One region of the Companilactobacillus allii genome, then DNA from elsewhere that is predicted to be linked to it. Evidence: a T-box and tRNA genes for the amino acid it is inferred to sense, from the RefSeq annotation. Region 1 holds a T-box; the other holds one or more tRNA genes.
What was found. The T-box of region 1 lies ahead of leuS (leucine--tRNA ligase). A T-box ahead of a tRNA ligase gene usually reads a tRNA of that ligase, here a tRNA-Leu.

Region 1 (4,446 bases):
CTTAGTTTTTTGAAAATGAGTAAGGCAACAATTAATAGTGAAATATAAAGTGCAAATGAACTTGCAGAGTGACCACTAGGGAAACTGTAACCACCAGCGTATACATAGTGATGGTGCAGTGGGCGTGGTCTTCTTATATTCACTTTGATTGTATGATTTAGCCAAGAAACTATAATTTGGTTCAGTGCTACGAAAAATGCAGCACTGAAATTCCTTGATACAGATAATACAATTACAGAAATAATAGTTAGAACTATGATTGTGTTAGTGTTTCCAAAAGAGGTCATAAATCTAAAGAACCACAATGAAAATGAATTGTGGTGATAAACTTGGTTGATGACAAACTTGTCAAATAGACTAATAAAGTGAGATTTTGTTGCAACGGAGAAACTCCAAATAGTAAAGCAGATTATTAGCAATATATTAGAAAAAAGCACAAATTTTGATATTTTCATTATTTTTACTCTCAATTGTTTAAATTTTGTTTAAGAAATTATATAATAATGCATAGGTATTCATGTGGGGTAAAAGAATATGACAATTACACGTCGTCAGCGTATTCAAGAAGAAAATCGCTTAACTAGATTAAATAATAAAAGCGTTAAAAGTTCAAATATAAGCAAAAATGTTACATTTTTGGGTGGAAGCCTAGTTTTAGGCGGAGTGGTTACTTCACTTGCAAGTGTAGAAACTACTGTGCCAGTCTATGCTGAGGCTACATCTGCAATTAGTGCAATTAGTGCAATTAGTGCAACTAATACAGTCGATACAAGTACTGATATTGTTACACCACGTGGTGTTGGCGATACAAACTTTATAAACTATATTGGTAATTCAGCACGCAAATTGGCCAATAACAATGATATCTATGCCTCAGTAATGATTGCACAAGCAATGGTTGAAAGTGGCTGGGGTACTAGTGGACTTGCTAGTGCACCTAACTATAATTTATTTGGTATTAAGGGTTCGTACAATGGTGAGTCAGTTAATATGGGAACTCAAGAAGATGATGGTACTGGTAGTCTTTATTCGATCAGTTCTAATTTTAGGAAATACCCATCATACAAGGAATCTCTTGAAGACTATGTGTCTTTAATTAGAGGTGGAGTTTCAGGTAATCCTGAGATTTATGCTGGAGCTTGGAAGAGCAATACTACTTCTTATGAAGATGCTACAGCATATTTGACAGGCCGTTATGCTACTGACACTACTTATGCAGACAAATTGAATGCAATTATCAAGAAATATGATTTAACTAAGTTTGATACAGCCGATGGTTCACAGGATCAAACTTATGTATATGCACAAGGTGACACACTACAGTCGGTCGCCGATAAGTTCAATATGACTGTTGAAACATTGATGGATCTTAATAATTTGAAGACATCTAGCTACGTGTATCCAGGTAAGACGTTAACAGTTCTTAAGGTTATTGGTAATGATAATCAAGAACAACCAGTCACTGTGAATAATTTGTCTAACGTTGTTGGAACAACTAGTTCAGATTCAGACACTACTTCAGATGTTTCGGATGTATATGGTAAGAGTCAAGCACCAGTTATCGTTCAAGACGAAACAAACGGAGTTAAAAAATATGACTCTTCAAATAGTTCATCCAATGTTGCAGTTGCAGTTAAGAACACTTTAACATCAGATGATTCGAATAGTAACTCAAGTGATGATACTGTTACCGTTCAAGATGGTGACACGATTGATTCTATTGCTGCACAGGCAAATACAACGACTGATCAGATAAAGCAAGACAATGATTTAAATTCTGATTTATTAGTTGTCGGACAGAAGTTAATGGTATAGTATATAAAGCAACGGAAATAGTAAATTTAAAAAGAATTTCAGAAAGTACGTGGTTAATGTGAACGTATAACTTTTTAAATTGAACTCATCCATTTAATTTAACTGCTGAATTTAGTAGGTGGTTACGAATCGTCCGCGTTAAGGATTTTGAGAGTCACTTCTTTGTGGAGTGGAACTTAGGTGGTAACGCGATAATTCGTCCTATGATATCTTTAATTTAGATATCATGGGACTTTTTTATTATCGTGAATTTTTTTTGGAGGGTGTAAAATGTATAATCACAATACAGTTGAGAAAAAATGGCAAAAGTACTGGAAGGAAAATCAAACTTTCAAGACTACTAATGACAAAAACAAAAAGAACTATTACGCACTAGATATGTTCCCTTATCCATCTGGACAAGGTCTACATGTTGGACATCCAGAAGGGTATACAGCTACTGATATTCTTGCACGTATGAAGCGTGCTCAGGGATATAACGTGTTACATCCAATGGGTTTTGATGCATTTGGATTACCTGCTGAGCAATATGCAATGGATACAGGACATAATCCTGCAGATTTCACTGAGAAGAATATCCAAAACTTCAAGCGTCAAATTAATTCATTAGGATTTTCATATGATTGGGATCGTGAAGTTCAGACTACTGATCCTAAGTATTACAAGTGGACACAATGGATATTTGAACAGATGTACAAAAAAGGTTTGGCTTATGAAGCTGAAGTTCCAGTTAATTGGAGTCCAGATCTTGGTACAGTTGTCGCTAATGAAGAGGTTATCGACGGTAAAACAGAACGTGGTGGATTCCCTGTAGTTAGAAAGCCTATGCGTCAATGGATGCTGAAAATCACAGCCTATGCTGACAGATTGCTGGATGATCTTGATTTGATAGATTGGCCAGAAAGTATCAAAGAAATGCAACGTAACTGGATCGGTAGATCCATTGGGGCACATATTGACTTTGCAGTTGATGGCTTTGATGATAAGAAAATCACAGTCTTCACAACTCGTGCTGATACTGTGTTCGGAGTTTCATATATAGTGTTGGCACCAGAAAATGATCTAGTTGACACAATTACTACAGATGAAAATCGCGAAGCAGTCGAAGCATATAAAGCTGAGGCCTCACGTAAGTCAGATCTTGATAGAACTGACTTGAATCATGATAAAACCGGTGCTTTTACTGGTTCATATGCAATAAACCCTGTAAATGGTGAAAAAGTTCAAATTTGGATTTCTGATTATGTTCTTGCTACTTATGGTACAGGTGCAGTTATGGCTGTTCCTTCAGGTGATCAACGTGATTATGAATTTGCAAAGAAATTTAATTTGCCTATCGTACCAGTTATTGAGGGTGGAGACCTTTCTAAAGAGGCCTATACCGGTGATGGTGCTCATATCAACTCTGGATTCTTAGATGGATTACATAAAGATGATGCAATCAAGAAAATAACTGAATATCTAGAAGATAACGGTTGTGGTAAGAAGTTCGTCAATTACAAACTTCGTGATTGGTTGTTCTCACGTCAAAGATATTGGGGTGAACCAATTCCTATTATCCATTGGGAAGATGGTGAGACAACTCTAGTTCCTGAAGATGAATTACCTTTGAAGTTACCAGCAGAAGCAGATATCAAGCCATCTGGTACAGGTGAATCACCACTCGCTAACTTGACTGACTGGGTTAATGTTGTTGATAAGAACGGTCGTAAGGGCCGTCGTGAAACTAATACGATGCCACAATGGGCTGGTAGTTCTTGGTATTATCTAAGATATATTGATCCACATAATGATGAAAAACTTGCCGATTATGATTTATTGAAAGAATGGCTACCTGTTGATCTATATATTGGTGGTGCAGAACATGCGGTACTTCACTTGTTGTATGCAAGATTCTGGCACAAAGTATTATATGATATGGGTGTAGTTCCAACTAAAGAACCATTCCAAAAGCTATTTAACCAAGGAATGATTTTGGGTGATAATCATGAAAAGATGTCTAAGTCAAAGGGTAATGTTGTCAATCCAGATGATGTTGTCGAGTCATTTGGTGCAGATACTTTGAGAGTTTACGAAATGTTCATGGGTCCATTGGATGCATCTATTCCTTGGTCAGAAAATGGACTTTCAGGTGCTCACAAATTCCTTGATCGTGTGTGGAGATTATTCATAAATGATGATGATTACAGCACACTTCGTGAAGGATATGTAGTCGATACAAACGATGGTAAATTAGATAAGATATATAATGAAACAGTTAAAAAGGTAACTGAAGATTATGATGCATTGCGTTTCAATACAGCAATTTCACAAATGATGGTCTTCGTTAATGAAGCACATAAAACTGACTCTATGCCTAGAGAATATGCTGAAGGATTCGTTAAGTTACTTGCGCCAATTGCTCCACATATGATGGAAGAATTATGGAGTAAGTACGATCATAAAAATTCAATCAGTTATGAACCATGGCCAACTTATGATGAAAGTAAGATGATCTCAGATACTGTTGAATTGATTCTTCAAGTTAATGGTAAATTACGAGACAAGATGGAAGTTCCTGTCGGAATGGGCAAAGAAGAAATTGAAAAACTTGCTCGTGAAGATGAAAAAGTCCAGAAATTTACTGAAGGT
Region 2 (4,446 bases), 370 kb from region 1:
CTATAATTCTAAGGGTGTTTATGATCAAACTATGGTGGACCAATTTGATTTGAATGCTAGTCGTAGCCAGATGAGTAAAAAAGAATATCAAATTATTGATAAACAAGTTAAGTTTCTAAATGAAAGTCCGAAGAGATGGATCAGTTTATTCTGGGCTAAAAACGCCACTTTGTGGGCTAAGCGGTCAACGGCCACGGACTTTACGGAGTTTGTGAAGATTCATTCAGCACGTGCTACCAATATAATGAATCTATTAGCTTATGTCGGAAGTATAATTTTGATAATTTTCTCATGGATCGGTTCATTAGAATTATTCAAGAAAAAGTTTAGTAAACGTATTTATTTGTTATTATTAACATTGATGGCATATGCTGTAGTTCAATTATTGATCGAGGTTCAAGGAAGATATCGAATTGAATTGTTACCAGTTATCACAATCCTTGGTAGCGTTGGGTTATATAAAGTAGTGAAATGGATTGACACAAAATTGAGGAGTCGATAAATTGTTTAAGCTAAGTATTGTTGTACCTTGTTATAACGAACAGGAAGTACTTCATGAGACAACAAAGGAATTAACACAAATCGTTAACAACCTTATTAATGAGAAAAAAATAACGGCTACCAGTAAAGTGGTGTTCGTTGATGATGGTAGTAGAGATAAGACTTGGAGTTTAATTGATGAGTATTCCAGCGAAAATGATCTGATCAGTGGTGTTAAATTGAGTCGTAATTTTGGACATCAAGGAGCACTACTCGCTGGTGTAACAGCTGCTTCTAAGGATTCTGATGCAGTTATCACTATTGATGCTGATCTGCAAGATGATGTTAATGCGATTCCTAAAATGGTCGATAAATTTATCGAGGGCTCAGAAGTTGTCTATGGCGTTCGTAATAATCGTGATACAGATAGTTCGTTTAAACGTGGTACAGCTGAACTCTTCTACAAGTTCATGGGATGGTTAGGTGTTAAACTGGTACCTGATTCTGCTGACTTCCGCTTGATGAGTAAGCGAGCCTGTGAAGTGTTATTGAGTTATAAGGAAACGAATTTATTTTTGCGTGGAATCGTTCCAATGGTTGGTTTCAAGTCTGATAAAGTATATTATGCGAGAAAAGAAAGATTCGCTGGAGAATCAAAATATCCACTAAAAAAGATGATAAAGTTTGCGGCAGACGGAATTACGTCATTTTCAATTGTTCCTATTAAGATGATAATGGGATTAGGATTTTTTATAGTGTTGATCAGTATCTTCTTACTGATATATACCATTGTCCAAAAGATAAACGGACAAGTTGTATCTGGTTGGCCATCAATGATGATCTCGATTTGGGCACTTGGTGGAGTACAACTGATCTGTATTAGTGTGATTGGTGAGTACGTTGGTAAGATATTCAGTGAAGTTAAGCACCGTCCAAGATTTACTATTGAACGAGATATTTATACAGAGAAAACTTTGAAAGAAAATAAGAGGTAGTTATTTATGAATGCAGCACAAAAGAAGGCCATGGTTTATGGCAATTTGATCAATAACACAGTTCAATCTATTCAAGATGAACAAGACAAGTTGAATCCAGAATTTGAAACATTGAGAAAAGCCTTGGATCGTGATCAGATCGAACGTATTGATTCTGTTGAATATACAAAGATTATGCATGACTTCAAAAAGGGAACAGATTCTTATCAAGATCTATTGACCAAACTACAAAAGGCCAAGGCACCAGCAAGATACATGGGAACACACATGTCTTTAGTAGCAGCGTTCAAAAAGTACGTTGAAGGTTGTACTGAAATGACTGAAAGTATTGGTGAAGATCAAAAAATCGATCGTGAGAAATTCAATAATGCTGAGAAAGTCCAAGATGAAAACATGGACAAGTTCTCTAAGTACATGCAAAAGATGACTGAAATTTAATGAACAATGAAGATCTAACTAGATTAATACAAAAGGTTTCCCAAGATAATTTTGGGAAACCTTTTGTTCACAAAGCCTTTTTTAATAATAGATTGCGTACTACCGGTGGAAGGTTTCATTTGAAAGATCGGCATATAGATATTAATCCTAAGGTGTATCAACAATATGGAACAGAAGAGTTAGTTGGTGTTATTAAACATGAACTGTGCCATTATCACTTGTATAACGCAGGGATGCCATCACAACACAAAAGCCGAGAATTCAAAGTTTTGTTGAAGCAAGTGGGTGGATCTAGATTTGCACCACCATTGAATAATTCGAATAAACATAAGACCCTTCATATATATGAGTGTTCCAATTGCCATACAGTTTATCAACGTGTTAGAAAGATAGATACTAGACGATTCGTCTGTGGAAAATGCCGTGGTAAATTAAAATTCATTAAAGATATCAATATTTAATTACTTTAATTAAACTTATACTTGATATTGAAATTAATGAACTGTAGAATATTACTTGTACGCGGGTATGGCGGAATTGGCAGACGCGCAAGACTAAGGATCTTGTGGAGAATTATCTCCGTGGAAGTTCGAATCTTCTTACCCGCATAAATAAGTATTAAAAGAGACTTACTATATTAAAGTAAGTCTTTTTTTTATATCCAAAATGTACAATAATTATAATATTAAAGCAAATATTTAATTTGTTGTATACATATTTTTTGTATTTTGACATTATCCTGTCTAATATTGATTGTAGTCTAAGATAAAGGAAGACAGAAAAGTGAAAAATAAAACTATTATTACAATGATAATAGCTTTTCTCGTTATGAGCTTTTCTTCACTACAGTATAATACGGTGCAAGCTGAATCAGTAACTGGTGCAGGTTATCTTGCCGAAGTAAGTTCAAACCCAGGAAAGCTATATAATTCTTCAGATGAATATATTGGGAAAACATTACCGTATGGCAGCAAATGGAAGGTAGGTAAAGTCTTAGATGTCAATGGAATACAATTATTTAGAGTTGGATATGATGAATATCTAAGTTCAAAAGACAGTTATCGTTATCAATTACGCCCAGAAGTAATTGAAGTGGAAGATCCTAGTGGTGAGGTTGATGTTTATAATCACAACTTTGTTGAAAGCACATCCTTAGCATTGAAATCGGACACTTATTGGTATTCTGATACTGTTATCTACACATCTTCTGGTATGCCATTTGTCAGAGTAGCTACAGGTGAGTATGTTCCAATGTATGAAGTTATCTCACAGAGTTTTACTGAGTCATTTTAAATCTAATAAAAAAATAAAATTAAATAATAAAAAAGCATGAAATCGTTTTAAATTGCGATTTCATGCTTTTTAATTCAAATTATTAAAAAATTAATAATAATAAGTAGACCGTTTGTATTGTAATTGTTTAGTAAATTTTGTACTATAAGGGTAACAATAATATAAGGCAAAATGCCAATTGCCAACAAATAGTTATTGTGTGTGATTTGCTTAAGTTTTAAGTTCTATGCCAGTAGAACTTTTTGTGTACTTGAATTTGTGTGTTTTTTTAATATCTAAAAATAAAATAATATATATACGGGGAAACTATTATGAAAAAAAATGCGATTGTTTTATTAGCTATGGCATTATTTAGTACAAGTGCTGCAGTTGTGCCAGCAACTACAACAGAAGCTAAGAGCGTTAGCTCTAGTTATAAGGTCGAAGTAAGTACAGATTCTGATTCCGATGCTACTTTATATAATGCATCAGGTGACCAGACAAGTAATACTGTATCTGACAGCAGCAAGTGGTCAGTAAGTAACATTTCCAATATTAACGGTAAAGATTATTACAAAGTTTCATCAGACGGTTATATCAGTTCCGATGATAGCTTTTTATACAAAAAACGCCCCGAAGTTATAAAGGTAGCCACAGACCATGAGGTCTCTGTTTACAATCATAAGTTCGAGGAGAGTACTAAAGTCAAATTAGAAGCAGGTAGTAAGTGGTACTCAGATAGTTCTATTTATACATCTGCCGGTATGCCATTCTTAAGAGTAGCTCCGGATACATATGTCGCTATGTTTGATGTTGTTGAACAATCATTTACTTCTTCTGTAAATTAATTTAATTTCTATTTATGTTTTGTGTGTGTGATATTCACAGTGCCAGCTGTGAATATCTTTTTTTTTGCTTAAGTTCTATGCCAGTAGAACTTTTGATGTATCTCTTATTTGTGTGTTTATATATACGAGGTATCTATCTTTATTACAGTTACTATAGTACTATCATTTGCTCGATAGTTTTGTTCACATTTTGTAAGAGACTTTTTCCTAAAGTGAAATAAATATAAAATCCCTTATTCGGAAGATAAATATAAGAGTTTCTTATAATGTTCTTAGCTTATTTTAAATACATAAATATAAATTGTATATTATTATTTACGGGGAACGGGAAATTCTAAGTTAAAAACGAGAGGGAGTATACAAATTGAGGAAGAAGCTAGCTTTTATAGCTACTTTTTTGGCGTGCTTTTCGC

Region 2: it encodes a tRNA-Leu, which carries the amino acid that the T-box ahead of leuS (leucine--tRNA ligase) is inferred to sense. The anticodon was not compared.

The regions. Positions count from the first base shown of each region.
Region 1 covers NZ_CP019323.1:1,574,217-1,578,662, forward strand. Annotated here, with positions in the region: gene BTM29_RS07615 (phosphatase PAP2 family protein) at 1-455, opposite strand, end outside; gene BTM29_RS07620 (glucosaminidase domain-containing protein) at 535-1,815, shown strand; T-box leader at 1,813-2,022, shown strand; gene leuS (leucine--tRNA ligase) at 2,086-4,446, shown strand, end outside.
Region 2 covers NZ_CP019323.1:1,204,935-1,209,380, forward strand. Annotated here, with positions in the region: gene BTM29_RS05855 (hypothetical protein) at 1-502, shown strand, start outside; gene BTM29_RS05860 (glycosyltransferase family 2 protein) at 504-1,475, shown strand; gene BTM29_RS05865 (hypothetical protein) at 1,482-1,913, shown strand; gene BTM29_RS05870 (SprT family protein) at 1,913-2,374, shown strand; tRNA gene BTM29_RS05875 (tRNA-Leu) at 2,436-2,521, shown strand; gene BTM29_RS05880 (hypothetical protein) at 2,697-3,206, shown strand; gene BTM29_RS05885 (SLAP domain-containing protein) at 3,518-4,033, shown strand; gene BTM29_RS05890 (aryl-sulfate sulfotransferase) at 4,398-4,446, shown strand, end outside.